3 regions of the Pseudomonas sp. TCU-HL1 genome follow, and region 1 is predicted to be linked to each of the others. Evidence: predicted binding sites of a transcription regulator. Region 1 holds the regulator's gene; each other region holds the start of a gene.
What was found. The regulator FliA, encoded in region 1, starts transcription of late flagellar genes. The targets are predictions, from matches to a motif close to CTAAAGTTTNNNNNNNNNNNGCCGNTAA.

Region 2: the regulator FliA is predicted to act here: its motif matches at 2,416-2,443, upstream of THL1_RS21570 (flagellar protein MotY).
Region 3: the regulator FliA is predicted to act here: its motif matches at 7,595-7,622, upstream of THL1_RS01535 (methyl-accepting chemotaxis protein).

What each region holds. Positions count from the first base shown of each region.
Region 1 covers NZ_CP015992.1:4,198,108-4,208,377, forward strand. Annotated here, with positions in the region: gene THL1_RS19470 (CheW domain-containing protein) at 1-348, opposite strand, end outside; gene THL1_RS19475 (ParA family protein) at 436-1,224, opposite strand; gene motD (flagellar motor protein MotD) at 1,275-2,162, opposite strand; gene THL1_RS19485 (flagellar motor protein) at 2,173-2,913, opposite strand; gene THL1_RS19490 (protein-glutamate methylesterase/protein-glutamine glutaminase) at 2,930-4,018, opposite strand; gene THL1_RS19495 (chemotaxis protein CheA) at 4,063-6,270, opposite strand; gene THL1_RS19500 (protein phosphatase CheZ) at 6,294-7,082, opposite strand; gene THL1_RS19505 (chemotaxis response regulator CheY) at 7,102-7,476, opposite strand; gene fliA (RNA polymerase sigma factor FliA) at 7,559-8,305, opposite strand; gene fleN (flagellar synthesis regulator FleN) at 8,302-9,135, opposite strand; gene flhF (flagellar biosynthesis protein FlhF) at 9,203-10,270, opposite strand, start outside.
Region 2 covers NZ_CP015992.1:4,698,644-4,708,913, forward strand. Annotated here, with positions in the region: gene THL1_RS21565 (argininosuccinate synthase) at 14-1,231, opposite strand; gene THL1_RS21570 (flagellar protein MotY) at 1,378-2,379, opposite strand; gene pyrC (dihydroorotase) at 2,547-3,593, shown strand; gene rnt (ribonuclease T) at 3,590-4,264, shown strand; gene THL1_RS21585 (peroxiredoxin) at 4,475-5,077, opposite strand; gene THL1_RS21590 (bacterioferritin-associated ferredoxin) at 5,363-5,581, shown strand; gene bfr (bacterioferritin) at 5,784-6,254, shown strand; gene grxD (Grx4 family monothiol glutaredoxin) at 6,433-6,759, opposite strand; gene THL1_RS21605 (molybdopterin-dependent oxidoreductase) at 6,853-8,961, opposite strand; gene THL1_RS21610 (hypothetical protein) at 9,098-9,535, opposite strand; gene THL1_RS21615 (sensor domain-containing diguanylate cyclase) at 9,732-10,270, opposite strand, start outside.
Region 3 covers NZ_CP015992.1:316,415-326,684, reverse strand. Annotated here, with positions in the region: gene THL1_RS01545 (Hpt domain-containing protein) at 1-4,564, opposite strand, end outside; gene THL1_RS01540 (protein-glutamate O-methyltransferase) at 4,574-5,434, opposite strand; gene THL1_RS01535 (methyl-accepting chemotaxis protein) at 5,497-7,545, opposite strand; gene THL1_RS01530 (chemotaxis protein CheW) at 7,686-8,222, opposite strand; gene pilH (twitching motility response regulator PilH) at 8,279-8,644, opposite strand; gene pilG (twitching motility response regulator PilG) at 8,690-9,097, opposite strand; gene gshB (glutathione synthase) at 9,365-10,270, shown strand, end outside.

The DNA of each region.
Region 1 (10,270 bases):
AGGAACGCTGAGCTCCACCAGTGGCTCGACCCGCATCAGCACGGGCTCGGCTGCAGGCTCGACCGGTGCCAGGAACTCGGGCTCCAACACCAGCAGCGGCTCTACCTCGAACGCCGGCTCGACCGCTGCCAGGACGGGCGTAGCCAGCGGCTCGGGCACCTGCACCGACACCTCGGCCAGCACGTGGGTCAGGCGCGCATCGCGGACCTGCTCTTCCAGCACCGCGGCTTCGAACTCTTCCCGGCTAATGCTTTCGGCCAGCTCGACCGACGCCTCATGCAGCAGCGCATCCAGGTACGACTGCAGGGCCAGTTGCGGGCGGGTAGCGGTGGCGAGGGGACGACTCATGTTGGGAACCCAAGGGATTGATCTGTAGAGCCTATCGGCAGACGACGCCTTTCACTTGAGCCCCTGCGGTCGGCAACGCAACGCATTTCAGGCCACCTGGGCAGCCAACTGCCGGCTGAGCAAATGCTTGAGCAGGGCCCGGTAGGCGATCACACCACGGCTGTTGGAATCGTACTGCGACGGCGTGACACCCGCGCGGCTGGCGTCGCGCAGGCGAGTGTCCACCGGGATGTAGGCCTGCCAGAGGTGATCCGGGTAGTTGTTGCGCAACACTTTCAGGGTATTGAGCGAGGCCTGGGTCCGCCGGTCGAACAGGGTCGGCACGATGGTGTAGGGCAGCGCCTGCTTGCGAGAACGGTTGACCATGCTCAGCGTGCTGACCATGCGCTCCAGGCCCTTCACCGCGAGGAACTCGGTCTGCACCGGGATGACCAGTTGCTGGCTGGCCGCCAGGGCGTTGACCATGAGTACGCCGAGCAAGGGCGGGCTATCGATGATGGCATGATCGAACTGCTGCCAGAGCTGGGCCAGGCTTTTGGCGATCACCAGGCCGAGACCGTTCTGCCCCGGCGACTGGCGCTCCAGGGTCGCCAGTGCGGTGCTGGACGGCAGCAGCGAGATGCGCTCATGGCTGGTCTGCAGCAGCAGCTCGCGCGGCAGGCCGTCTGGCACGCTGCCCTGGTTCAGGAACAGGTCGAAGCAGCTGTGCTCCAGGGTGTCCGGGTCGTGCCCGAAGTAACTGGTCATCGACCCGTGGGGGTCGAGGTCGACCACCACCACGCGCTTGCCGGCATCGGCCAGCAGGCCCGCGAGGGCGATGGATGTGGTGGTCTTGCCGACTCCACCTTTTTGGTTGGCTACTGCCCAGACTCTCATCTTCGTTCATCCTCCCGGCTGCGCGGTTGCACCGAGACTCTTCACCTACCCTACGGGGCAGGCGACAGGGAATTGACGGCACCCGTTCCGGGGGCCTGTGCTGGCGCTGGTGGTGCAGGTTGCGTGCCAGCCTTCTGCAAGGCGGCATCCGGCTTGGCATTGGCACTGCCAACGCCGCTGACGCTACGACGTACATCTAGGTTTCGGGAAACCACCAGCACCACGCGGCGGTTACGCGCGCGGCCTTCCGCGGTGGCGTTATCCGCTACCGGCTGAAACTCACCATAGCCCACGGCTGCCATGCGGCCTGGCGACACTCCGCCCATGGCCAGCATGCGCACGATGCTGGCCGCCCTCGCCGAAGACAGCTCCCAATTGGACGGAAACCGCGAGGTGGCGATGGGCAGGTTGTCGGTAAAGCCTTCGACGTGAACCGGGTTGCCGTAGGGTGCCAGAATCCTGGCAATCCTCTCGATCAGGTCAAAGGCAACATCGTTGGGAATGGCGTCGCCACTGGGGAACAGCAGGCTGGAGTTCATCTCGATCTCCACCCAGAGTTCGTTGCCGCTCACATTCAATTGATCGGCGTTGATCAGATCGCCAAAGGCATCGCGAACGTTCTGGGCGATCTGCTGCAACGGGTCGGCGCCCGAATCGTCGAGGGACGTCTGCGTGCGCTCGCTTTCCTCCGCCATGGAACGATCCGGCTCGGCAGTACGCGGTTTCTCTTCGCCCACCGGGATCGGCTTGATCGAACGATCAGGCTGGTTGAACACGCCCACCAGGGTGTCCGAAAGGATCTTGTACTTGCCTTCGTTGATCGAGGAGATGGAGTACATCACCACAAAGAAGGCGAACAGCAAGGTGATGAAGTCCGCGTAGGACACCAGCCAGCGCTCATGATTCTCGTGTTCTTCCTGATGCCGCCTGCGTGCCATGCCCAACTCCTCAATCCATGAAGCCTTGCAGCTTGAGTTCAATGGAGCGGGGGTTCTCGCCTTCAGCGATGGAGAGGACGCCCTCCAGGAGCATTTCGCGGTAGCGCGACTGACGCATGGCAATGGACTTCAGCTTGTTGCCGATCGGCAGCAGCAGCAGGTTGGCGAAGCCGACGCCGTAGATGGTGGCCACGAAAGCCACGGCAATGCCGCCACCCAACTGGCTCGGATCGGCCAGGTTGCCCATGACATGGATCAGCCCCATCACCGCGCCGATGATGCCGATGGTGGGCGCGTAGCCGCCCATGCTCTCGAACACCTTGGCCGCCTGCAGGTCGCGCCCTTCCTGGGTGAAGAGGTCGACTTCGAGGATGCTGCGGATGGATTCCGGCTCGGCGCCGTCCACCAGCAACTGCAGGCCTTTGCGCGCGAACGGATCGGGCTCGCTATCGGCCACCGGCTCCAGGCCCAGCAGGCCTTCCTTGCGGGCGGTCATGCTCCAGTTGACCACGCGGTCGATACCGCCGGCGAGGTCCACCAGGGGCGGGAAAAGAATCCAGCGAATGATGCCCAGCGCGCGCTTGAAGATGCTCATGGGCGTCTGCAGGAACGCAGCGCCCAGGGTTCCACCCAGGACGATGAGCGCCGCCGGCCCATTGAGCAGGGCCGCGGCGTGGCCGCCTTCGAGGTAATTGCCGCCGATGATGGCGACGAAGGCCAGGATTACCCCGATGAGGCTCAGTACATCCATTACCTGGGTTTCTCCATTACATGCACGCCTCGACCAGGTGCCGGCCGATATCGTCCAGGCCGTAGACGGCGTCGGCCAGGTTGGCCTTCACCACCGCCATGGGCATGCCGTAGATCACGCAACTGGCTTCGTCCTGGGCCCAGATCTGGCTACCGCCCTGCTTGAGCAGGCGCGCGCCTTCACGGCCATCCGCGCCCATGCCGGTCAGCACCACCGCCAGGACCTTGTCATTGTAGGCCTTGGCCGCGGAGCCAAAGGTGATGTCCACGCAAGGCTTGTAGTTCAAGCGTTCGTCACCGGGCAGGATGCGCACCACGCCGCGCGCGTCGACCATCATCTGCTTGCCGCCGGGAGCCAGCAGGGCCAGGCCGGGACGCAGCACGTCGCCATCCTCGGCTTCCTTGACGGAAATCCGGCACAGCTTGTCCAGGCGCTCGGCGAAGGCCTTGGTGAACGCTGCTGGCATGTGCTGGACCAGCACCAGCGGCGCCGGGAAGTTGGCCGGCAGTTGGGTGAGCACGCGTTGCAGGGCGACCGGCCCGCCGGTGGAGGTGCCGATGGCCACCAGCCGGTAGGCTTTACGCTTTGGGGCTGCGGACGCCGCCGGAGCCGCAGGGGCGGCGTGACTCGGTTGTGCCGCGGCATGGGCCGGGCGCACCGGAGCGCTGGAAGCCGGTGCCGGCGCGCTGAAGCTACTGTAGCGACGGTTACTGCGCGCGATGCTGTGCACCTTCTCGCACAGCAACTGCTTGACCTTCTCGGGCGTACGCGAGATGTCCTCGAAGTTCTTGGGCAGGAAATCCACCGCACCGGCATCCAGGGCGTCGAGGGTGACGCGGGCGCCTTCGTGGGTCAGCGAAGAGAACATCATGACCGGCGTCGGGCAGCGCTGCATGATGTGCCGCACCGCCGTGATGCCGTCCATCATCGGCATCTCGTAGTCCATGGTGATGACGTCGGGCTTGAGCGCCAGCGCCTGGTCAATGGCCTCCCGGCCATTGGTGGCGGTACCCACCACCTGGATATTGGGGTCGGACGAAAGGATTTCCGAGACACGGCGGCGGAAGAACCCGGAGTCATCCACCACCAGAACCTTGACTGCCATAAGAAAAAAGCTCCTAGCGGGCGGCCATTGCTGGCCGCCCCAGATCAGCCACGGCGCGCGTAATGCTTGAGCATGCTCGGCACGTCGAGGATCAGTGCGATACGGCCGTCACCGGTGATGGTGGCGCCGGACATGCCCGGCGTGCCCTGGAGCATCTTGCCCAGCGGCTTGATCACCACCTCTTCCTGCCCGACCAGTTGGTCGACCACGAAGCCGATGCGCTGGGTGCCCACGGAGAGAATCACCACGTGCCCCTCGCCCTGCTCTTCCACCGCCGCGTCGCGAACCAGCCAGCGCTTGAGGTAGAACAGCGGCAGGGCCTTGTCGCGGACGATCACCACTTCCTGGCCGTCCACCACGTTGGTGCGGGACAGGTCGAGGTGGAAGATCTCGTTGACGTTGACCAGCGGGAATGCGAACGCCTGGTCGCCCAGCATCACCATCAGGGTCGGCATGATCGCCAGGGTCAGCGGGACCTTGATGACGATCTTCGAGCCATGGCCCTTCTGCGAGAACACGTTCACCGTGCCGTTGAGCTGGGAAATCTTGGTCTTCACCACGTCCATGCCGACGCCGCGGCCGGACACGTCGGAAATCTCGGTCTTGGTCGAGAAGCCCGGGGCGAAGATCAGGTTGTAGCATTCCAGCTCAGTCAGGCGCTCGGCGGCATCCTTGTCCAGCAGGCCCTTCTCCACCGCCTTGGCACGCAGCACTGCTGCATCCATGCCCTTGCCGTCGTCGGTGATCATCAGAAGGATGTGGTCGCCTTCCTGCTCGGCGGACAGGACCACCCGGCCGGTACGCGGTTTGCCAGCGGCCTCGCGCTCCTCGGGGGACTCGATGCCGTGGTCGACGGCGTTGCGCACCAGGTGCACCAGCGGGTCGGCCAGGGCCTCGACCAGGTTCTTGTCCAGGTCGGTTTCCTCGCCCACCAGCTCGAGGTTGATTTCTTTCTTCAGGTTGCGCGCCAGGTCACGGACCAGGCGCGGGAAGCGGCCGAAGACCTTCTTGATCGGCTGCATCCGCGTCTTCATTACCGCAGTCTGCAGGTCGGCGGTGACCACGTCCAGGTTGGACACGGCCTTGGCCATCGATTCGTCGCCACTGTTGGCACCCAGGCGCACCAGGCGATTACGCACCAGCACCAGCTCGCCGACCATGTTCATGATCTCGTCCAGGCGCGCGGTATCCACCCGTACGGTGGTTTCCGCTTCGCTGGCCACGGCCGGGCCGGCGGCGCCGTTGCCAGTGGCAGGCGTCTGGCGTGGCGCGGGCTCAGCCTTGGCCAAAGGCTTGGGAGCCGGCGCAGCGGCCGGGCGGCTCGCCACCGCGGCAGTTGCGACAGCGGGTTCCTCGGCAGCACCGGAGAACTTGCCCGAGCCGTGCAGCTGGTCAAGGAGCGCTTCGAATTCGTCGTCGGTGATGTTTTCGCCAGCCGCTCCAGCGACCGCAGCGACCGGCGCGGCCGGAGCACTGGCAGCCACTTCCACGATGCCACCGAACTTGCCCTTGCCGTGCAGCTGGTCGAGCAGACCCTCGAACTCGTCGTCCGAGATATCGTCACCCGCACCCGCCGTGGCGACAGCCGCGGCTGCAGCCTGGGCGACTACAGGGGGTTGTGCTTCCGCAGCAGCGACAAACTTGCCCTTGCCGTGCAGTTGGTCCAGCAGCGCTTCGAACTCGTCGTCGGTGATTTCGTCGGCGGCCGCAGTGGACTCGGCCACCACACCGGCGTTATCGCCGAGGGCGTCCAGCAACTGTTCGAACTCACTGTCGGTGATGTCCGCGGATGCTGCGACTGGAGCAGGCGCTTCGACCATCGGAGCCGATGCAGCGGGAGCCACGGAAACGGGTTCAGCGCCATTCGGCTCGGCCAGCCGCGACAGCGCTGCGAGCAGCTCAGGTGTTGCGGGCGTCGGCTCGCTGCGCTCGCGCACCTCGCTGAACATCTCGTTGACCGCGTCCAGGGCCTGCAGCACCACGTCCATCAACTCGGCATCCACGCGGCGCTCGCCCTTGCGCAGAATGTCGAAGACGTTTTCGGCGATATGGCAGCATTCCACCAGGGTATTGAGCTGGAGGAAGCCAGCGCCGCCCTTCACGGTATGGAAACCACGGAATATCGCGTTGAGCAGGTCCATGTCGTCCGGGCGGCTTTCCAGCTCGACCAGCTGCTCGGACAGTTGCTCCAGAATCTCGCCGGCCTCTACCAGGAAGTCCTGGAGGATTTCTTCATCGGCGTCGAAGCTCATATGAGCGCTCCATAGGGTTTACCTTAAAATCCAAGGCTGGATAGCAGATCGTCGACGTCGTCCTGTCCGGACACTACGTCTTCACGTATATCGGCATGGATCTGCGGACCTTCACCCCTCGAAGGGTTTTTTTGTTGCTCCAGCTCGGCGAGCAGCGCGGCGTGGTCGTGCTCGATACCGGCGTAGCGATCCACCTGGCTGGCCATCATCACCAGCTTGACCAGGTTGCTTTCCACCTCGGTGACCAGTTGGGTCACGCGCTTGATCACCTGGCCGGTGAGGTCCTGGTAATCCTGGGCTAGCAGGATGTCGTTGAGCTTGCCGGACAGTGCGTCGGTATCGCGCTGGCTGCGGGCGAGGAACTGCTCGATACGGCGGGCCAGGTCACGGAAACCGTCCGCCCCGATTTCCCGGCGCATGAAGCGCCCCCACTCCTCGCCCAACTGCTGGGCGTCATCGCTCAGCCCATTGAGCAGCGGCGCGCTCTCCTCCACCAGGTCCATGGTGCGGTTAGCGGCCTTCTCGGTCATATGCACCACGTAGGACAAGCGATCCGTCGCATCGGCGATCTGCGACATTTCCTGGGCGTGGGGCAGGTGCGGGTCGATCTGGAAGTTGACGATGGCGTTGTGCAGCTCGCGGGTGAGCTTGCCCACTTCCTGGTACAGGCCGCGATCCCGGACGTGATTGAGTTCGTGGATGAGTTGCACGGCATCGGTGAAATTGCCTTTCTCCAGGCTTTCCACCAATTCCCGAGCACGGACTTTCAGGGTCGACTCGAAGTCGACCAGCAGGTGTTCGTTCTGGTCCATGGTGCCCTCGCGGCTGGCGTCAGCCGTTGACCCGCTCGAAGATCTTCTCGATTTTTTCTTTCAGCACCTGGGCAGTGAAAGGCTTGACCACATAACCGTTCACACCGGCCTGGGCCGCTTCGATGATCTGGTCGCGCTTGGCCTCGGCCGTCACCATCAGGACCGGCAGGTGCTTCAGGCGCTCGTCGGCACGCACGGCACGCAGCAGGTCGATACCGGTCATGCCGGGCATGTTCCAGTCGGTCACGAGGAAATCGAAGTTGCCGCTGTGCAGCATCGGCAGGGCCGTGGTGCCGTCATCGGCTTCGGCGGTATTGGTGAAACCCAAGTCGCGCAAGAGGTTCTTGATGATGCGTCTCATCGTCGAGAAATCATCAACGATGAGGATTTTCATGTTCTTGTCCAAGTCGACCTCCGTACAGTCTCAAACGCCCCTCTTGCCGGGTGCGCCATTCAATTCTGAAAGCGGTGTGCGTTCAGCGCGCGCGCCATTCGCCGAGCCGCGCGCGCAGACGGGCCGCGCACTGGCTATGCAACTGGCTGACCCGCGATTCGCTGACCCCCAGCACTTCACCGATTTCCTTCAAGTTCAGTTCTTCGTCGTAATACAGCGCCAGCACCAGGCGCTCACGCTCCGGCAGGTTCGCGATGGCATCGGCCAGCGCAGCCTGGAAGCGTTCTTCTTCCAGATCTTGGGAGGGTGAGAATTGGGTGACACCGGCGTCCTCGAGCGCACCGCCCTGCTCGCCGTCCTGTAACAGGTCGTCGAAGCTGAACAGGCGGCTGCCCAAGGTGTCGCTCAGGATGCCGTAGTAGTCTTCGAGACTCAATCCAAGTTCGGCAGCAACTTCCTGATCTTTAGCGTCGCGACCGGTTCTCGCTTCAATCGTGCGGATCGCGTCACTCACCATGCGGGTATTGCGGTGGACCGAACGCGGCGCCCAATCGCCCTTGCGGACCTCGTCGAGCATGGCCCCGCGAATGCGGATACCGGCATAGGTTTCAAAGCTGGCGCCCTTGCTGCCGTCGTACTTCTTCGAGGCTTCGAGCAAACCAATCATCCCGGACTGCATCAGGTCTTCCACCTGAACGCTGGCAGGCAGGCGCGCCAGCAGGTGATAAGCGATGCGCTTGACCAGGGGGGCATAGCGCTCGATCAGCTGATGTTGCGAATCCCTTGCCTGTGCCTTGCTGTACATACGCAGTCCAGTGGCAGGTGTCATACAGGCGTTTCCGCGCTCGACTGTCTGACCAGCCGCTCGACGAAGAACTCCAGGTGGCCCCGCGGATTGGCCGGCAGCGGCCAGCTGTCGACCTTCTGTGCGATGGCCTTGAAGGCCAGCGAGCACTTTGAGCGGGGGAAGGCTTCATAGACCGCGCGCTGCTTCTGCACGGCCTTGCGTACCGACTCGTCATAGGGGACGGCGCCGACATACTGCAGGGCGACATCGAGGAAACGGTCGGTAACCTTGGTCAGCTTGGCGAACAGGTTGCGCCCTTCCTGCGGGCTGTGGGCCATGTTGGCCAGGACGCGGAAGCGGTTCATGCCGTAGTCACGGTTCAGCAACTTGATCAGCGCGTAGGCGTCGGTGATGGAGGTCGGCTCGTCGCAGACGACCACTATCACTTCCTGCGCCGCACGGACGAAGCTGACCACCGAATCACCGATGCCGGCGGCGGTGTCGATCACCAGTACGTCGAGGTTGTCGCTGATATCGCTGAATGCCTGGATCAGGCCGGCGTGCTGCATGGGCGAAAGCTGCACCATGCTCTGGGTGCCGGAGGCGGCCGGGACGATGCGGATGCCCCCCGGCCCCTGCAACAGCACGTCGCGCAGGTCGCATTCGCCATTGATCACATCGGCCAGGGTGCGCTTGGCCGTGAGGCCGAGCAGGACGTCGACGTTGGCCAGACCGAGGTCGGCGTCCAACAACATGACGCGGCGACCGAGATCGGCCAGTGCCAGCGAAAGGTTCACCGACACGTTGGTCTTGCCGACGCCGCCCTTGCCGCCGGTCACCGCGATCACCTGTACGGGATGAATACTACCCATTTCAAATACCTTGCCTTAGGGGCCATTTGGCGGTACTGCACCGCCCCTTGGGGCGGCTCATGATTCTTCAACCGGCGCGACGCGCCGGATTCTGGTAGAGCCCGGCGAACAGATCGGCCATGGCTTCTTCACTTGGGTCTTCCGGCGCCTGGAGGCTAACCGCTCGGCTCACCAACTGGTGGCTGCGGGGAACCTGCAGATCATCCGGGATTCGGGGCCCGTCAGCCAGATAGGCTACCGGGAGATGCTGGCCGATAGCCAGCCCCAAAACCTCGCCCAGACTGGCCGCTTCGTCCGCCTTGGTAATGACGCAACCGGCCAAGCCACAACGCTTGTAGCTGTGATACGCGGCCTTGAGCACCTGGCTCTGGCTGGTGGCGGCCATCACCAGGTAATTCTTCGCGTTTATCGCACGGCTGGCCAGCGCTTCGAGCTGCATGGCCAGGGCCGGATCGTTGGCCGGCAGACCAGCGGTATCGATCAGCACCACACGCTTGCGGACCAGGGGCGCCAGGGCCTGGGTCAGAGACTGCCCCGGATCGACATGGGTCACCGGCACGTTGAGGATGCGGCCCAGGGTCTTGAGCTGCTCCTGGGCGCCGATACGGAAGCTGTCCATGCTCACCAGGGCGACGTTCTGGGCGCCGTACTTCAGCACGTAGCGCGCAGCCAGCTTGGCCAGGGTGGTGGTTTTGCCCATTCCGGCCGGGCCGACCAGGGCGATCACGCCGCCCTCCTCCAGCGGTTCGACCTGCGGCGTGCGAATGGCATGGGACAGATGCGCCAGCAGCATGCGCCAGGCCTGGCGGGGCTCATTGACCTTGGCCACCTTGTCCAGCAATGCGCGCCCCAGCTCGGCTGGCAGCCCCATGCGCTGCAGGCGGCGCCACAGGCTGGCCTGCTGGGGACGGCGGCTCTGCATCTGGCCCCAGGCGATGGAGCCCAGCTGCACTTCGATCAGTTCGCGCAGGCCACTCAGCTCGAAACGCATAGCGTCCAGGGCAGTCTGGTCCACGGCGGCGGGCTTCGGCGCACTGACCGGCTCCACCGGACGCGGGCGGCTCATGGCTGCGGCCAGGGCGAACTCGGGCAGCTCCGATTCGATAGCGGTCAGCGGCTCACCGGCGAACAATTG
Region 2 (10,270 bases), 500 kb from region 1:
TGCCGAAAGCTTATCAGAACAGCTTGCGGCCCTTGCCAGCAGCGATGCGCATGCGCAGGGCGTTGAGCTTGATGAAGCCTGCGGCGTCCGCCTGGTTGTAGGCGCCGGCATCGTCCTCGAAGGTGGCGATGTTGGCGTCGAACAGGGAGTCGTCGGACTTGCGGCCAACCACGATGACGTTGCCCTTGTACAGCTTCAGGCGCACCACACCGTTCACGTTGGCCTGGGAGGCGTCGATCATCTGTTGCAGCATCAGACGCTCCGGGCTCCACCAGTAGCCGGTGTAGATCAGGCTGGCGTACTTGGGCATCAGCTCGTCTTTCAGGTGAGCCACTTCGCGGTCCAGGGTGATGGACTCGATGGCGCGGTGGGCCTTGAGCATGATGGTGCCGCCGGGGGTCTCGTAGCAGCCACGGGACTTCATGCCGACATAGCGGTTCTCGACGATGTCGAGGCGGCCGATGCCGTTCTCGCCACCGATGCGGTTCAGTTCGGCGAGCACCTGGGCCGGGGTCATGTCCTTGCCGTCGATGGCAACGATGTCGCCATTACGGTAGGTCAGCTCGATGTAGGTCGGGGTGTTCGGCGCGGCTTCCGGGGATTTGGTCCAGCGCCACATGTCCTCTTCGTGCTCGGTCCAGGTGTCTTCCAGCACGCCACCCTCATAGGAGATGTGTAGCAGGTTGGCGTCCATGGAGTACGGGGACTTCTTCTTGCCGTGACGCTCGATCGGGATGGCGTGCTTCTCGGCGTAGTCCATCAGCTTCTCGCGGGACAGCAGGTCCCACTCACGCCAGGGGGCGATCACTTTCACGCCAGGTTTCAGCGCATAGGCGCCCAGCTCGAAACGCACCTGGTCGTTGCCCTTGCCGGTGGCGCCATGGGAGATGGCGTCGGCGCCGGTCTCGTTGGCGATTTCGATCAGGCGCTTGGCGATCAGCGGACGGGCGATGGAGGTACCCAGCAGGTACTCGCCTTCGTAGACGGTGTTGGCGCGAAACATCGGATAGACGAAGTCACGGACGAACTCTTCGCGCAGGTCATCGATGTAGATTTCCTTGACGCCCATCGCCTGGGCCTTGGCGCGGGCCGGTTCGACCTCCTCGCCCTGGCCGAGGTCAGCGGTGAAGGTCACCACTTCGCAGTTATAGGTATCTTGCAGCCACTTGAGGATTACCGAGGTGTCCAGGCCACCGGAATAAGCCAGGACAACCTTCTTTACGTCCGCCATGCCATCAACTCCACGGGGTTGTACGAAAAACCCGTGATTCTACTGACCTTGGCGGCCAAATTACAGTGGGGCGACAGCTTATGACGACGAGGCGACAGATTCTGTCAGCGGCGCGACGAGCGGCTGGTTCAGGAACCCGCTGGCGGTTACGGCCTGGGGGCCTCGTCCTTGACGCCGGGAGTGGCCGCGGGCACGCCCGGCGCGGTGGCCGGGACACCTGGGGCGACAGCGGGCGTGGGCGTCTCTGCTGGCGCAGGAGCTGATGCCGTTGCGGTGGCTGGTGTATACGCGGGCAGCTCGACACGGGACAGCTGCACGGTGGCGCGCCGGTTCTTCGCACGATTGGCCGAGCTGTTGTTGGGCGCCAGCGGATAGCGCTCGCCGTGGAAGCGCATGACCATCTGCGCCTCGGGGAAGCCGTTGGCCTTCAGGTAGTCGAACACCGTCAGGGCCCGGCGGCGCGAGAGGTCGCGGTTGGTCAGGCGGTTGCCGCTGTTGTCGGAGTGACCGTCGATCTCGATGTGATTGACGCTGGGATCGGCCTTGATGAAGTCGAGGATGATATCCAGCCTGGCCCGAGCCATGTCGTCCAGATCGATACCGCCGCCGGGGAAGCCAACCTGCAGGTGCTTGACTTGGTCGAAGTTCACCGGCAGCAGTTTGGCGGTACAGGCCAGGTAGTCCTGGTAGGCCTGGTTGAACTTCACCGGCAGCAGACGCACTTCAAGGGCGTCACCGCCCTGCCGCGTGCGGTGGCGCACCGCCGGGCTGCGGCCCTCCAGCAAGCCTGTGAGCAGGCGCCCCGCCTGTTGCTGAGAGGTATTGAACGGCACCTCACCGCTGCCGACGCTGACCACGCCCAGATTGATGTCCCCCCTCCCCGGCTGCCAGGGAGCGGCGGCCGCCAGCAGGGTGGCGGAGCCGGTACCCATCCAGCGTTCACGGGCCTTCAGGCGGAAGGTGGCCTGCTCGCCGGCCCGCCGAACGAACTCGCCAGAGCCGAAGTCAGTGATGGGTTGCGACAGGCGGCACTCGAACTTGTCGCCATCGACCTTCCACTCCACCTTCTCCAGACGAGTCTGGAAAGTAATGGCCATGGCCGGCAGGCTGGCGAACAAGCTCAGGACGACGAGGTAGCGCTGGCGCACGGCGGGCTCCACGGGGAATTGCGGCGTTCCTGCTGGATATCGGTGGCGCTCGGCAAAACTTGAGCGCGGAATTGCTGGCGCACCCGCCCGAGGATCAAGCCCTGCGTGCCCCTGTAGGGCTTTTCCGGTAGCATGTCCGCCCAGTTCTGCCCGCCTGGAAGCCCCTCATGTCCGACCGTTTGACCCTCCTGCGTCCCGACGACTGGCACATCCATCTGCGTGATGGTGCCGTCCTGGCCCACACCGTTGCGGATGCTGCCCGTACCTTCGGCCGCGCCATCATCATGCCCAACCTGGTACCCCCGGTTCGCAATGCCGAGGAAGCCGATGCCTATCGCCAGCGCATCCTGGCCGCGCGTCCGGCCGGCAGCCGCTTCGAGCCGCTGATGGTGCTCTACCTCACCGATCGCACCAGCCCGGAGGATATCCGCGCAGCCAAGGCTTCCGGTTTCGTCCATGCGGCCAAGCTCTACCCGGCCGGCGCCACCACCAACTCGGACTCCGGCGTCACCAGCGTCGACAAAATTTTCCCGGCGCTGGAAGCCATGGCCGAAGTGGGCATGCTGCTGCTGGTCCACGGTGAAGTGACCCGCGGCGAGATCGACGTGTTCGACCGCGAGAAGGTGTTCATCGACGAGCACCTGACCCGTGTGGTCGAGCGCTTCCCGACCCTGAAAGTGGTGTTCGAGCACATCACCACCGGCGACGCGGTGCAATTCGTGCAATCGGCCTCAGCCAACGTGGGCGCTACCATCACCGCCCACCACCTGCTGTACAACCGCAACCACATGCTAGTGGGAGGCATCCGCCCACACTTCTATTGCCTGCCGATCCTCAAGCGCAACGTACACCAGGAAGCCCTGCTGGACGCCGCGACCAGTGGCAGTGCCAAGTTCTTCCTCGGCACTGACTCGGCGCCTCACGCCAAGCACGCCAAGGAGGCCGCCTGCGGCTGCGCCGGCTGCTACACCGCCTATGCCGCCATCGAGCTCTACGCCGAAGCCTTCGAGCAGCGCAACGCGCTGGACAAACTGGAAGCCTTCGCCAGCCTCAATGGCCCGGACTTCTACGGCCTGCCACGCAATACCGACCGCATTACCCTGGTGCGCGAGGAATGGACCGCCCCCGCCACCCTGCCGCTGGGCGAGCAAGTGGTCGTACCGCTGCGCGCTGGCGAGAAGCTGCGCTGGCGCCTGCTGGAGGAACAAGCGTGAGCGAGGATCTCTACGACGACGAACTGGATAGCAGCCTGCCTTCCGGCCCGCGCCACCCCATGGCCGCGCGCTTCCGTGGTTACCTGCCGGTAGTGGTGGATGTGGAAACCGGTGGCTTCAACGCCGCCACCGACGCCCTGCTGGAAATCGCCGCGACCACCATTGCGATGGATGAGCAGGGTTTCCTCTATCCGGACCATACCCACTTCTTCCGCGTCGAACCGTTCGAAGGCGCCAACATCGAACAGGCTGCGCTGGAGTTCACCGGGATCAAGCTGGATCACCCCCTGCGCATGGCAGTGAGCGAGGAGCACGCGCTGACGGAAATCTTCCGTGGCCTGCGCAAATCGATCAAAGCCAATGGCTGCAAGCGCGCCATCCTGGTCGGTCACAACTCCAGTTTCGACCTCGGCTTCCTCAATGCCGCGGTGAACCGGACCGCCCTCAAGCGCAATCCCTTCCACCCCTTCTCCAGCTTCGACACCGCGACGCTGGCCGGCCTCGCCTATGGCCAGACCGTGCTGGCCAAGGCCTGCCAGGCCGCTGGCATCGAGTTCGACGGCCGCGAGGCGCACTCGGCGCGCTACGACACCGAGAAGACCGCCGAGCTGTTCTGCGGCATCGTCAACCGCTGGAAGGAAATGGGCGGCTGGATCGACGACGACGATTGAGTCCCCGTCGAAATCCCAGACATGAAAAAGCCCGGCATGCCGGGCTTTTTCTTTGGCTTGAGAACCGCCAAACCTGATTCACGATTTCGCGAGCTAGAGAAGAGCAAGGCGAAATTGGCCGAGGACGCGGAGTTTACGAGCTGTAAATGAGCAGGCCGAAGCCATTTTCAACGCAGCTATTCTGACGCGCAGCAAATCGTGGACAGGTTTTTACAGGGAAGAAGCGTTCTCGGCCAGGTACTGGGCAACGCCTTCCGGAGAAGCGGTCATGCCCTTGTCGCCTTTCTTCCAGTTGGCCGGGCAGACTTCGCCGTGCTCTTCGGTGAACTGCAGGGCATCGACCAGACGCAGCAGCTCGTCCATGTTACGGCCCAGCGGCAGGTCGTTGACGATCTGGGAACGGACAACGCCGTTCTTGTCGATCAGGAACGCGCCACGGTAAGCCACGCCGTCTTCGGACTCGACATCGTAAGCCTTGGCGATTTCGTGCTTCATGTCGGCAGCCAGGGTGTACTTGACCGGGCCGATGCCGCCCTTGTCCACCGGGGTGTTGCGCCAGGCGTTGTGGGTGAAGTGGGAGTCGATCGATACGCCGATCACTTCCACGCCGCGAGCCTGGAACTCAGGAATGCGGTGGTCCAGAGCGATCAGCTCGGACGGGCAAACGAAGGTGAAGTCCAGCGGGTAGAAGAACACCAGACCGTATTTGCCTTTGATGGCCGAGGACAGGTTGAAGCTGTCGACGATTTCGCCATTGCCCAGAACGGCGGCAACGGTGAAGTCCGGAGCCTGCTTGCCTACGAGTACGCTCATTCCATGTCTCCTGGTTGTCATGAGTAAGTCAGTGGGGTCGGGAATCACAGCCTGGCCAGCCAATGTGGCGGCGCCGTGACACCCTCTCCCAAAAGGACGGGCAATCATACACTCGGCCGGAGGACCCGCCCACCGCTTTCGACTAGCGGGTCAACACACGCCGCCCTCCCGTCGAAGCCCCCTGGAAGGCCTCTGTTCCGGGCCTTTCAGACATATCTTTGACAATCATTCTCATTACTATTAGTATCCCTTTCATCCAACCACCCCCCCGAGTCTTGAGTCGCCATGTACGTCTGTCTCTGTCTAGGTGTCACTGACGGTCAAATTCGCGAAGCCATCTACGAAGGCTGCTGCAGCTACCGCGAAGTACGCAACACCCTGGAAGTGGGTACCCAATGTGGCAAGTGCGCTTGCCTAGCCAAGCAGGTCGTCAAGGAAACCCTGGCGGAGGTGCAGAGCAGCCAGGCCGCTCTCGCCTACCCCGCGGCATACGCCATCGCCTGACCGCTCGGCGGAAACTGGAAAACCGGACCTCAGTGTCCGGTTTTTTTGTGTCTATTTTTCAATTATTTAGACTTCAAATGTAGAAGTTAAACATTCTTATTTATATTCAAATTCATTTGCAATTCAAAGACTTAGATTTGACACACCAAGTTGCGAGGATCAGAATTCCTTAGTCATCCACTCTTCCTACGGCAGGACTCACATGAAAGGCGACAAGAAAGTCATACAGCATCTCAACAAGATACTTGGTAACGAGCTTGTTGCGATCAACCAGTACTTCCTGCACGCCCGTATGTATGAAGACTGGGGACTGAAAAAACTGGGCGAACACGAGTACCACGAGTCCATCGACGAGATGAAGCACGCGGACAAGTTGATCAAGCGCATCCTCTTCCTCGAAGGCCTCCCCAACCTGCAAGACCTTGGCAAGCTGATGATCGGCGAGAACACCAAGGAGATGCTAGCCAGCGATCTCAAGCTGGAACTGCACGCTGTTCCAGACCTTAAGACCGCCATCGCCTATTGCGAAAGCGTGGGTGACTATGGCAGCCGCGAACTGCTGGAAGAAATTCTCGAGTCCGAGGAAGAACACATTGACTGGCTGGAAACCCAGTTGGGCCTGATCGAAAAAGTCGGTCTGGAAAACTACCTGCAATCGCAGATGGACGAATAATCCAACCCAAATCAAAAAGCCCCGAAAATCCGGGGCTTTTTCATTTAATAGCGGGACGAAGTTAAAACCTGAAAAACAAGATCGAGCTCAATCAACAAATAGAACGGCGATATATAGCAAAAACTTCCAGCCATAAAAAAGCCCCGTACTCGGCGGGGCTCTTTCATTCAAGGACGGATCAGGCGCTGGCCTTGCTCACGGCTTCCTTGACCAGAGTCTGCAGCTCACCCTTCTCGAACATCTCGGTCATGATGTCGCTACCACCAACCAGTTCGCCGCCCACCCAGAGCTGCGGGAAAGTCGGCCAGTTGGCGTACTTCGGCAGGTTGGCGCGGATTTCCGGGTTCTGCAGGATGTCGACGTAGGCGAACTTCTCGCCGCAGGCCATCAGAACCTGCGCGGCGCGGGACGAGAAGCCGCACTGCGGAGCATTCGGCGAGCCTTTCATGTACAGCAGGACAGTGTTGTTGGCGATCTGCTCTTTGATGGTTTCGATGATATCCATTAGGCACCTCAGCTGAACGTTCCGACTGGCAAGTCGGCTGGATGGCGGCATTGTAACGGAAAGCCGAGCAGTGCGCTCGGGCTTCCCTTGCCTTCAGGCGGCCACAACTTCCACGGGAACGCCATTCAGCGCCGCGTTGCCTGACACCGCGTCCAGCTGGCGCTCGTCGGTCAGGTCGTTTGCGCTGGCGCCGGGCTGCTCGCTGGCAATGCCCATGCGCACCCCCGGCCGCGCATGCCCCCAGCCATGGGGCAGGCTGACCACGCCCGGCATCATGTCCTCGCTGGCGCCCACTTCCACTTCGATCACACCTACCCGTGAGCGCACCCTCACCCGCTGGCCATCCACCAGCCCGCGTGCCTCCAGGTCGCGCGGATGCATCAGCAATTGATGACGTGGTTTGCCCTTCACCAGTCGATGGTAGTTGTGCATCCAGGAATTGTTGCTGCGCACATGCCGGCGCCCGATGAGCACCAATTCGCCTTCGCCCGAAACAGGCTGAGCGACGAAGCGCTCCAGATCAGCGAGCAGGATGGCGGGAGCTGCTTCGACCTTGCCGCTAACCGTCTTGAGACGACCGACGAGATTGGGCTTGAGTGCCCCCAGGTCCACGCCGTGGGGATGCTCGCGCAGGCGCGCCACCGAGAGCTTGCGCTCGGAACGATCACCGTAAGGGCCGGCGCGCAGCCCCAGGTCGATCATCTGCTCCGGCGCCAGCGTAGGTTTCAGTTCGATGCCGGTGCGCGCGGCAAAGGCCTTGGCCAGGCCGACGAATATCTCCCAGTCATGCAGCGCGCCCACCGGCTTGGCTAGCACCGCGTCATTGAAGCGGGTGACGTTGCGCACGGCGAACAGGTTGAAGGTGGTGTCGTAGTGCTCATGCTCCAGGGGCGCGGTGGGCGGCAGGATCAGGTCGGCGTAGCGGGTGGTCTCATTGATGTAGAGATCGACGCTGACCATGAACTCCAAACCATCCAGTGCCTGTTCCAGCTGACGACCGTTGGGCGTGGACAGCACCGGGTTTCCAGCCACGGTCACCAGGGCCCTCACCTGTCCCTCGCCAGGTGTGAGCATCTCTTCGGCCAGCGCTGCCACTGGCAGTTCGCCGCCGTACTCGGGCAGTCCTGATACACGGCTCTGCCAACGGTTGAAATGGCCGCCGGAGGTCGCGGCAACCAGATCCACCGCCGGCTCGGTGCACAGTACGCCCCCTACCCGATCGACGTTGCCGGTGACCAGGTTGATCAACTGGATCAGCCACTGACAGAGGCTGCCGAAGGCTTGCGTCGACACGCCCATGCGGCCGTAGCAGACCGCACTTTCGGCGGAGGCGAAGTCCCGCGCCAACTGACGAATCTGCTCCGCCGGAATGCCGCAACGCTGGCTCATGGCCTCGGGCGTGAAACGAACGATCGCCTCACGCACCTGCTCCAGCCCTTCCATCGGCAGGTGGGTGGCTCGCCCCAGCCCCTCGTCGAACAGGGTATTGAGCAACCCGAACAGCAGCGCTGCGTCTTGCCCCGGGCGCACGAACAGGTGCTGATCGGCCATGGCTGCGGTTTCGCTTCGGCGGGGGTCGACCACCACCAACTTGCCGCCCCTAGCCTGCAAAGCCTTGAGGCGTTTCTCCACGTCCGGCACCGTCATGATGCTGCCGTTGGAGGCCAGCGGGTTGCCACCCAGAATCAGCATGAACTGGGTGTGATCGATGTCCGGGATGGGAATCAGCAATCCATGGCCGTACATCTGCTGGCTGATCAGGTGGTGGGGCAGTTGATCCACCGAAGTCGCGGAGAAGCGCCCACGGGTTCTCAGCAAGCCCAGAAAGTAGTTGCTGTGGGTCATCAGCCCGTAGTTGTGGACACTCGGATTGCCCTGATAGACCGCCACCGCGTTATTGCCATGGCGCGCCTGGATGTCGGCCAGCCGCTCGGCAACCAGCGCGAAGGCCTCATCCCATTCAATGGGCAGCCATTCGTTGCCCGCGCGGCGCATGGGCTGGCGGATGCGGTCAGGATCGTTCTGGATGTCTTGCAGGGCCACGGCCTTGGGGCAGATATGGCCGCGACTGAAGCGGTCCTGGGCGTCGCCCTTGATGGAGAGGATACGGCGGGTGCCGTCTGGCTGATCCTCGGTCTCGATGGTCAGGCCACAGATGGCTTCGCAGAGATGGCACGCACGGTGGTGGAGGGTCTTGGTCATGGCCTGGCCTCTATTCTTGCTCGAGACGACCGGTCGGGTCGCAAGCACAAGACTATGGGGCCAGAATCGCCGCTCGGCCAGCAGCGTCATTGCCGTGAATCGGCAGGCATCAGGCCTGCCGATTCACTGCCATGGCTTAACGGATCGACTTGATGGTGCCCTTGTTGCCAGTCACCTTGGCGGTCACCTTCTTGAACACGAAATAGTCCTGCACGCTGAGTTCATAACGCGGTGCGACGATCAGGTCGGCGCCCGACTCCTTGACAGCCTTGTAGGCAGCTGCGGATTTCACTGCGGAGATGGGGTCCGGACCGAAGGGCAGGCCGCCGCCCGCATCGCCGCCGTAGGCCACGCCGTCAGCGAACTGGGAGTCCCCGCCGAATTGCAGGAAGTGGAACAGGATGTTCACCTCGGACTGTCCAGTGATCTGCTCACCCACAGCTACGTCAGCCTTGAGGTCGGTCTTCACGCTGCCGTTCAGCGGCGAAGTCGGCTGGCTGACGTTGTAGCTGCTGCAGCCGGTCAGGGTAGCAATGGCGGCGGCCAGGGCAGCGGGAACAAGGAACTTCTTCATTGGAATCTCCACGAATCATTGAATGTCTGCGCGGCTCCGCTGGTATTCCGAATGCGGATGCCGGCCCCGGGAATCACCCGATTCCGGGGACGCGACAACCTACCAACCAACGCTGCAAAGCATCAGTTCATGCTTTCCGAAAAGACACTCAGATACTTTCCCGCCGCGATGTTCCTGCAGGTCCGAATGCCGCGCCTCAGTGCGTTGGCTCAGCCAGGCAGACACGGTTCCGACCGCTGTTCTTGGCGCGATAGAGTGCGGCGTCGGCCTGTTCCAGCAGGCGCTCGGGACGGTCGTCCAGCCCCGGCATCTGGCTATGCACCCCCACGCTCACTGTCACCAAACCAAAAGGATTACCGGAATGAACCAGGCCCTGCTCGTAGACGGCCTGGCGAATCCGCTCCGCCACCAGCCGCGCGCCGGTGAGGTCGGTATGCGGCAACAGTACGGCGAACTCCTCGCCGCCATAGCGCGCCACGGTATCGCCGGCACGCACCTTGAAACGTTGCAGCACGTCGCTCACCGCCCGCAGACAAACATCCCCGGCCTGGTGGCCATAGCGATCGTTGTAGGCCTTGAAGAAGTCGACATCGATCATCACCAGCGCCAGGGGAGTACCTACCGTGGCTGCACGATGGAATTCGACTTGCAGGGCCTGGTCGAACTGCCGGCGATTGGAAATCCCGGTCAGACTGTCGCGGTTGGCCAGGTGGAGCAGCTCACGGTTCTCCCGCG
Region 3 (10,270 bases), 2.4 Mb from region 1:
CGCCCTGGCGGAAGCCGCGAATGTCCTGGATCAGCTGCAGCGGATCGATCAGAACCCGGCGCGCCTGCAGTTGTTCCAACAGGCCGGCGAGGCAGTCGTGGCTCGTCTCCAACAGCTTGGCCAGGCGTGGCGAATGGCTGTAGCGGCGGTCCACCAAGCCCTCGTAAAGGGACTCGAGTTCATGGGCGAGATCGCCAATAGGGCGAATCTCGGCCATACGGGCCCCACCCTTCAGGGTGTGCAAGTCACGTTGCAAAGCCAGCAGCGCCGGATTGTTGCCCGGCTCGCCGAGCCAGCGCTCCAGCGCCTTGCCGGCGCTATCGAGGATGTCCACCGCTTCTTCGAGGAAGATGGCGACCATTTCCTCATCCAGCTCAGCCGGGACCGCGTCCAGCGGCGCGGCATCCGGTTCCTGTTCAGGATCGAACGCCGCCAGTTCCGCCAACGCGACCTCCCGCAGGGCCAGCGGCTCTTCCTGCAGCTCAGGCAGCGGCGGACGGTCCTCGGCTAGCGCCCAGTCGACGTCGCCGGCATCCAGTTCATCGATGTCCAGGTCGGCGGCGCCGCCGGGCTCCAGCAGCGCCAGGGCGAGGGGGTCGACCACTTCCTGCAGCAGGTTGCGCAGCGCCTGCGCCCGCTCGGGGCAGGGACTGACCTCCATGGCCGCGGCCACCTGATCCATCATGCCGATCAGGGCTTCGTGGGCCGCCTCGGCTTCGCTGAAGAAGCGCTCACTGACCGGCAGGCTGCCTTCGTCCACCGCACCATAGACGTCCAGCAGGGCTTCGCAGAGTTCTTCGATCTGCGGCAGCTCGGCCATCTCGGCGCCACGGCCCAGGGTGCTCAGCTCTTCCAGCAGCGCGCCCAGTTCCTGGCGCTCGGACGGATGCTCGCGCCAGCGGCGCAGCAAGTCCTCGGCATCCAGCAGGATGTCCATGCCCTCGGCGAGGAACAGGGAAATCATCTGCGGGTCGCGCGCTTCGCCCTTGTCGTCACGGCGCGCGGCATGGGCCGCGTCCAGGCGACCCTGGTGCAGTCGGTGGATGCGTTCCAGCAGCGCTTCGGTACCCGGAATGGGCGCCAGCGGCGCGCTGTCCAGTTGGGCCACGCCCTGCTGCAGCAGGCTCATCGCCTCGCGCAGCAACTCAGTCTCGGAGAGATCGATGCTGAGGAGGTTGGTCTTGTACTCCTTGGCCAGCTTCTCCAGCGGCGTGGCGATCTCGGCGATCGGCAGGATGCCGGCCATGTGCGCGCTGCCCTTGAGGGTGTGCAAGGCGCGCTGGAGATCGTCGTTGACCGACTGGGGCAGCTCCTGTTCGCAGGCCCTGATGAAGCTGGCCAGAGTTTCCAGGTGGAGTTCCGCTTCGTTGCGGAATATCTCCAGGAGCTGCGGGTCCAGCGCCTCACCCGACTCGGTGATGACAGGATCGTGCGACTCGCCCACGGGCTCGACGGCCTGCTCTGAACCCGGGGCGTCAGTTTTTGGGAGGTTTTGCCCTTTGGCCAGGGCATGGGCGGTCGCAGCCAGCAGGTCGACGTCGTCGCGCTGGCGCTGGGCCTTGGCAGCGTACTCCTCGACCAGCGCGGGCAGCAGGTCGACCACGTCCTGCACCACGTTCTGCACGGGCGTTCCAGCTTCGATGCTGCGATCCAGTACGCGGTTCAACAGGTTCTCGATCGACCAGCTCAGCTCCCCGATCACCAGGGCACGAACCATGCGACCGCTGCCTTTCAGGGTATGGAAGGCACGGCGCACTTCACCCAGGGCATCACGGTCGTGGCTGTCGGCATACCAGCGCGGCAGGTAGATGGCCAGGGTTTCCAGCACTTCGCCGGCTTCTTCGATGAAGACTTCCTGCAACTCGTCTTCCACGGGTTCTTCGTCGGCGGGCGGCGGCAACAGACTCGGCGGCACCTCACGGGCCGGCGGGTTGAATGCGGGCATCGGCGCGGACATGACTTCGGCCAGGGACATCGGGCGCTCGGCGGCTGCGGCTTCCACCGGCGCCGTTTCCGGGGCGCTGGGCAGTTCCACTTCCGGCAGACCAAGCTCTGCCAGGGCAGCTTCGTCCCACTCCAGCGGCGCCGGCAGGTCTTCGAGGTTCAGTGCGTCCAGCTCGGCCACCGGATCGGCGGCGGGCAGAACTTCCAGTTCGTCCAGGTCCAGGCTCGGCAGCGCTTCGGCGCTCTCCAGCGGCATATCGAGGCCAACCGGATCCCCCGGCAACGCTGGCGGCAGCTCTTCCAGATCGGCCAGGTCGAAGCTCGGCAGCGGCTGGCCATCGCCGAACTCCAGCGGCGCGTCGAGACTGAAGTCCAGCAGCTCGTCATCGCCGGCCACCGGCACGTCGGTCTCGGCCGGCAGGCTGTCCAGTTCGGTCAGGTCCAGGCTCGGCAAGGGCTCGCCTTCGGCAAGTTGCATGACCGGCGCGCTCAGCTCCAACGGTGCGTCGAGGCTGAGGTCGATGCTTTCGGCGGCAGGCTCGGCCTCCAGTTCACCCAGGCTCCAGTTGTCATCGGAGACCAGCAGTTCCCGCTCGATCTCCACTTGCGGCGCGACGGCGGCCAGCTCCAACGGGGCATCGAGGCTGAAATCGATGCTGTCGGACGCGGGCTCGGCTTCCAGCTCGCCCAGGGTCCAGTTGTCATCGGCCACCAGCAACTCGCTTTCGGCGGCCGGCGCAGTTTCGCTCAGGGCCGGGATATCTTCGAAGGACAGCATCTCGGCCTGCGGCAAGGCAGCTTCGGGGGCGTCATCCAGATCCAGGTGCTGGCTCAGTTCCGACTCTTCAGCGGCCAGGACTTCGATTTCCTGCAGGGGATCGGCCAGGGGCGCCAGGGGTTCTTCCTCGTCCTCGCGATCGAGGATGGAGGGTTTTTCCTGCAGCGGATAACCCAGCGCGTCCAGGCTTTCCTCGGCCACGTCGAGGATCAGGTCGCCCTGGGCGGCGTGGTCCTCGGAAAGGCGTTCAAGGTAGTACTCGACGCTGGTGATGGCGTCGGCCAGGGTGTCCAGGCTCTGCCAGTTGGGCACGGCCTTGCGGGCCAGCAGTTGCTCCTGGATATAGCGGTTGCACGCTTCCAGCAGGGCAGCGGCGCGCGGCAGCGGGATCATCGCCAGGCCGCCTCGGGCCTGGGTCAGCAGTTCCGGCACACGGGCCAGGTGTTCGTGGTTCCACTGCGAGGCAATGAACTCGATGATGGCGTCCTTGGCCTGCTCCAGGCCGTTGCGCGCCTCTTTGATCACCAGTTGGTGAATCTGCGCCACATCGGTGGTGGGCAGGTGGCTTTCTTCGGCCGCGCCCTCCGCCGCCGGGCCGACCATGCCGGCCAGGGTGGCTTCCACGTAAAGCAGCGCGCCGGCCACGTCCATCAGCACCGCGTCACTCGGCTCACGCTGGCCGAGGGACAGGCTGTGGATCACGTCAATCTGGTCGAGGATGACCTTGCGCGGCTGGCCGAAACCCAGCACCGCCAGGGTGTCGGCAATCTGCTTGAGCGGCGGCAACAGGGAGTCCAGTTCGGCAACGCCACTGCGGTCGCTGCGCACGAAGAGGTCCAGGCTGTCCTTGACCCGCACCAGCTCTTCGCACAGCGCGGTGACCACGGAACGCATGGCATCGCGGTCGGGGCCGGCCAGACGGGCGCGTTCCTCGTCCACCACGGCGGTGTCCGGCAGGGCTTCATCGAGGCGGTAGCGTTCCTTGAGGGCGCGGATGCGCGGCGACTGCGCCGGGGCCTTGGCGATGTAGAAGAGCAGGTTCTTCACCAGGTCTTCCGGGGCGGCCTGGTTGAACCCGTCAGCGCTCTGATCCAGCAGGCGCTTGAGTTCCTTGTCCACCTGACGCAGTAGGTTGCGCACTGAGGAGCCGTTGACCACGCTGCCGTTGGCCAGGCCTTCCACGAGACCGGAGGCGATCTGCCAGAGCGGACCAAGCGGCGCGTCCTGACAGAGGGATTCGAGGCGAGCGAAGACTCGCGCCATGTAGCCTAGGTTGGTCGCCAGGTCCTGGTTACGGATCACGCCTACCAGGGCGGTCTGCAGCATTTGCCGCAGCTTGCGCAGCAGCACCGGCAGCTCGGCCGTACGCATGCGCGCCAGGCTGTCCATGGACAGCGCCGGCATCACGCTGGACAGGTCCGGCGCGAACAGGCTGGTTTCCGACAGCAGGTTGTCGCCGCGGGCGGCGCGCAGGTCGTTGAGCAGCGGCAGCAGGACCATCGGCAGGTCCCGGCGCGCGCTCTGGATGCGATCCAGGTAGGGCGGCAGCTGCAGGATGGCCTGCATCAGCACTTCCAGGGCCTCGCCCCGGTTGGCCGCCCGGCCTTCCATCAGGGCCTGGGCCAGACGCTCCATTTCCTCGGCGAGCAGAGCCGCGCCGTAGAACTCGACCATCTGCAGCGTGCCCTGGACCTGGTGGATATAGGTCAGGCAGAAACGCATGCGCGTCGGGTCCTGCGGGTTTTCGACAAAGGCCTCGAGAGCCTGCCGTGCCTGCTTCAGGGTTTCCGCGATCTCGCCCTTGACCCACTCGAGGGCGACGTAGTCGTGCCGATCAGTCATAGCCGTCTGCTATCCCTTCCGGGTGAATGCCAGAATCTGTTCATTGGGCACCGGTTCGAGGTCCGGATGCTGCCAACCCACTACTTCGCCCACACCCAGCACCATCAGGCCTCCTGGCGCCAGGCGCTCGGCCAGGCGATTGAGGATGTCCCGGCGGCGCCAGCGGCGGAAGTAGATCAACAGGTTCTGACAGAAAATTACGTCCATGCCGGACATTGGCGCCTTCGCCAGTTCCAGCACATTGAGCCGGGCACAGCACACGCGTGCGGCCAGGCTCGGCACTACCTTGTAACGGCCATCGTCCTGGGCCTGGAAATAGCGTTTGGCGAGTCGCGCCTCCAGCTGTTCCAGGCGCCGGGCGCCATACAGGCCCTCACGGGCCTTGGCCAGGGCGTTGAGGCTGATATCGGTACCGGTCACGCCGAAGCAATCCGGCTGCCAGGTATCGGCAAGCGCCTCGGCCGCCACCATGGCCAGGGAATAAGGTTCTTCACCGCTGGAGCAGCCCACGCTCCAGATTTCCAGGGGACGTTCCAGGCCTGCTTCGACGCGCCCGCGCAAGTAGTGGGCAAGGTGCTCGAAGGAAGGCCCATGACGAAAGAATCGGGTCTCCTGCACCGTCAGGCGGTCCAGCAGGGTCGACCATTCCACCGCGCCCCGCGGGCCGTCGGTGACCTGGCGGTAGTAGCTGGCGTAGTCCTGCACGTCCAATTCGCGCATGCGCGCACTGAGATTGGCCTGCAGGAAGGAGCGGCGCTGCTCGTTGACCACCACGCCGGTGCGTTCCTCGAGCAGCTTCTGCCAATCGTGGAATTCCGCTGTCGTCATGTCGGCCAGGGGTTTCAAGGCCCAGACGCCGCCTGGCTGCATGCTGTCGTGCCCTTGATTCATGGCCATCGTGCCGCAGCCTCAGGCCGCGGCGCCTCCCCTGGTCAGGCTATTTCCTCGGTTTCCGGCAGCTTGAAGCCGGAAACCGACTTGCGCATCTCGCTTGCCATCTTCGCCAGGTTACCGATGCTCTTCGCAGTGGCGGTGGTACCCGCCGAGGTCTGCGACGTGATCTCCTGGATCACGTTCATGGTGTTGGAGATATGGCCAGCCGAGGACGCTTGCTGACGAGCGGCGTTGGAGATGTTCTGGATGAGTGCCGCGAGCGTCTTGGATACCTTCTCGATCTCTTCCAGGGCCACACCGGCGTCCTGGGCCAAGCGGGCACCGCGGACCACTTCGGAAGTGGTCTGCTCCATGGAGATAACCGCTTCGTTGGTGTCGGTCTGAATGGTCTTCACCAGGGCCTCGATCTGCTTGGTCGCGGCGGAGGAACGTTCTGCGAGGCGCTGTACCTCGTCCGCTACCACGGCGAAGCCGCGGCCCGCGTCACCGGCCATGGAGGCCTGGATCGCAGCGTTAAGGGCGAGGATGTTGGTCTGGTCGGCAATGTCGTTGATCAGGCTCACGATGTCACCGATCTCCTGGGACGATTCACCGAGGCGCTTGATTCGCTTCGAGGTGTCCTGGATCTGCTCACGGATGTTGTCCATGCCGGTGATGGTGTTGTGCACCACTTCGTTGCCCTTGTTGGCGATGGCTACGGAACGTTCCGCTACCGCAGAGGACTCGGAGGCGTTCGCCGATACCTGGTCAATGGACACGGCCATTTCGTTGATCGCGGCGGAGGCGCCGGCGATTTCCTGGGCCTGGTGCTCGGAAGCCTCGGCCAGGTGCATGGCGGTGGCCTGGGTTTCCTGGGCGGCGGCGGCCACCTGCACGGCGGTCAGGTTGATGGTTTCCACCAGCTCGCGGAGCTGGTCGATGGAGTAGTTGATGGAGTCCGCGATCGCACCGGTGAAGTCCTCGGTTACGGTCGCGGCTACCGTCAGGTCACCGTCGGCGAGGTCGGCGATTTCGTCGAGCAGACGCAGAATCGCAGCCTGGTTACGTTCGTTCTTCGCAGCGGTTTCGGCCAGGCGGTTGCGGGTGCTCTGCACCATCACCAGGCCGATCAGGATGATCGAGCCGAGGGCCAGGGCGCCCAGCACGTAGCCGGCCAGGGTGTTCAGGCCACGGCCGGAGGCCAGGTTCTCGAAGCCGCTGGTCAGCCCGGAAGCCTTGTCCAGCAAGGTCTGGGAACCGGTGAAGATAGTGTTGGCGGACTCACGGACCTGGAAGAGTTCAGGCGAGGTTTCGAGAATCTCGTCCACCGAGCCGGACACGAATTCGAAGAGTTCGGAAATCTCCTGCAGGCGCTCCAGCGCCTCGGTGTTGGTGACCTTGGAAATCTCCATCGCCGCGTTGCCTTCGAGCATCGCGTTCAGTACGCGGCCGAACAGGCTGGCGTCGCGGCCGAACATGTCGGCGGCCTGCACGGAGTCTTCGTCACCGGCCAGCACCTTGTTCACCGAGCCAAGGATACGTTCGGCCAGCAGCGACTGGCGCTGGGCCACGGAAACCTGGCTGGCGGGCGCGCCGCTTTCGAGGAGGATGTCGACCACTTCCTCGTACTCGACCTGCAGCTGCGGAATAGTTTCGGCCAGGGTAGCGGCTACCTGGTGCAGGGAAAGTACGGTCTGTTCGCTGGCCAGGATGGCGTCGGCGTTCTTGCGCAGGCTGTCCCAGTCTTTCTGCACGGCATCCATCTCGCCCTTCACGGCGACCGGTGCGGCAGGCAGGCCGGTGGCGGCGTCGCCCTTGACCAGGTGGTTCCAGCGCGTCTCGAAGTCGTTACGCGCGTCCTTCAGCAGGGCGAAGGCTTCGGCCTTGCCCGCTGCGGATTCACTGGAGTTCTTGGCAATACGCTGGGACAGCACGCGCAGCTCACCTGCGTGGCTGATGTATTCCTTGTCGTAGTTAGCCTGGGTGTTGAGGTACGCGAAGTTCGCGAACAGCAGCACGATGGCGATGATCAGGACCACGAAGAGTCCGGCGATCAACGACGTACTGCGCACCCCGGAAAACAGATTGCCTGCGTTCAGTCTTTTCATTATCGGGCCCCCGCCTGGACCAACCACTGTATTCCCATGTAACGCCAAAGGGCCGGCAGAGCCGGCCCAACCTTGAAGCCTCGGCCCCGGGAACGCTGTCCCGGTGACCAGCGCGAAGCGTCAGGCGCTTCGCGTCGAATCTAGACAGCCACCTCGAGAAACGCCTGGTGCTGGGCCAGCGCGTGCGGGCTGAACACCAGCCAGGGCTGCTCGCGATGGAAAACACCGTGGATGAAGGGCTGGATGCTGGCTTCCAGCGGAGGCAACGCCTCGCTGAAGGCATCGACCAGAAAATGCTGCATGCCGAAGACTTCGTCGACGATCAGGCCGGCAAAGATCTCCTGGTAGTCCACCACCAGGACACGGCGTTGCTTGCGCAGCGGCGACAGTTCGCTGCCGAAGAAGCCGCACAAGTCCATGACGGGCAACAGGCGCCCACGCACGTTGGACACCCCCTTGACCCAGGTTTTCACACCCGGCAACGAGGTGTGCCGCGGCTCGTGCAGCACTTCGCTGACCTCGCCCATGGGCGCCACGAACAAGCGCTCGCCCATGCGGAAACCGATGCCGCTCCAGCTCTGCACCACCTGCTTTTGCGCAGGCAGACCCGCCGCCAGCGCGCGACAGCGCTGGTCGATTTCGAATAGGAGCTGGAAGGGAGTCTGCGAATCCGACATGGCGACCGGCCTTGGCCTGTTTCTAATAATTATGCGTCCGGCAACCGGCGTGGCATTCAGCCGGCCAGTACCGCATTCAGGGTCTTGATCAGGGTGTCTTCTTCGATCGGTTTGGTCAGGTAGTCCTTGGCGCCTTGGCGCTTGCCCCAGACCTTGTCGGTTTCCTGGTCCTTGGTGGTGACGATGATCACCGGAATGTGGCTGGTGTCGGCGTCCTTGGTCAGTTGACGGGTCGCCTGGAAACCATTGAGGCCGGGCATCACGATATCCATCAGGACGGCGTCCGGCTTCTCCTGGCGCGCCAGGGCCACCCCATCGGCGCCATTCTCGGCCTTGAGTACCTGGTGACCGTGCTTCTCGAGCATGGCAGTCAGCTTGTACATCTCGGTCGGCGAGTCATCAACAATCAGAATACGAGCCATAGTGTTCCCCATACGGAAAGGCTTCACCGGCCATCAGGCCGGACTTCAGGAGGCTTGCTCCACCGGGGTGAAATCGGGGACGTGAGTCTTGATCGCGCCGAGCAGCTCTTCCTTGCTGAAAGGCTTGGTGAGGTACTGATCGGAACCGACGATGCGACCCTTGGCCTTGTCGAACAGGCCGTCCTTGGAGGACAGCATGATCACCGGGGTGGATTTGAAAGCACTGTTGTTCTTGATCAGGGCGCAGGTCTGATACCCGTCCAGGCGCGGCATCATGATGTCGACGAAGATGATGTTCGGGTGGGAATCGGCAATCTTGGCCAGGGCATCGAAACCGTCGACTGCGGTGATGACCTCGCACCCCACCTTCTTGAGCAGAGTCTCGGCCGTGCGACGAATCGTTTTCGAGTCGTCGATCACCATGACTTTCAAACCCTCGGAATGCTGTTCCATGTTCGCCCTATCATCGCCTCGGTGAGTCGTTATTCTGCTTTATATATGTGCCTGAGGCCCTGCAACCGACGGGCTGCGACCCAATCGTCGGGCCTTTTTAGCACAGTCTCCAGACGCAAGCTACACGGCCTCCGCATCTGCGATTCTCCCCAATCTCGGGAAGGTTTTTTCCTTGACCACAATCAATGCCGGCGCCACCCTGAGCGCCTTATCCAACCGGCCCGCCGCGTTCCGCGAGCCCCTTGAAACCTGTTGCGGAGACCCCCCATGAGCGTTCGCCTCGGAATCGTCATGGACCCCATTGCGCAAATCTCCTTCAAGAAGGACAGCTCCCTGGCCATGCTGCTGGCCGCCCAGGAGCGCGGCTGGTCACTGTTCTATATGGAGCAGCAGGACCTATACCAGAAAAACGGTGAAGCTCGCGCGCGCATGCGCCCACTGAAGGTATTCCTCGACCCCGGGCACTGGTTCGAGCTGGAAGCCGAAGCCGACACCCCGCTGGCGGAACTGGACGTGATCCTGATGCGCAAGGACCCGCCCTTCGACAACGAGTTCGTCTACTCCACCTACCTGCTGGAACAAGCCGAACGTGCCGGCGTGCTGGTGGTCAATCGCCCGCAGAGCCTTCGCGACTGCAACGAGAAGTTCTTCGCCACCCTGTTCCCCCAGTGCACACCGCCGACCGTAGTCAGCCGACGAGCGGACATTCTGCGCGAGTTTGCCGAAGAACAGCGTGACATCATTCTCAAACCCCTTGATGGCATGGGCGGTTCCTCGATCTTCCGCCACCGCGCCGGCGACCCGAACCTCTCGGTGATCCTCGAGACCCTGACTGCCCACGGCAACCAGCAGATCATGGCGCAGGGCTACCTGCCGGCGATCAAGGACGGCGACAAGCGCATCCTGATGATCGATGGTGAACCGGTGCCCTATTGCCTGGCTCGCATTCCCGCGGCAGGCGAGACACGTGGCAACCTCGCCGCTGGCGGTCGGGGCGAGGCTCGCCCGCTGAGCGAACGCGACCGCGAGATCGCCGCCATCGTCGGACCGACCCTGCGGGAAAAAGGCCTGCTGTTCGTCGGCCTGGACGTGATCGGCGAGCACCTCACCGAAATCAACGTCACCAGCCCCACCTGCATCCGCGAGATCGATAACGCCTATGGCACGCGCATC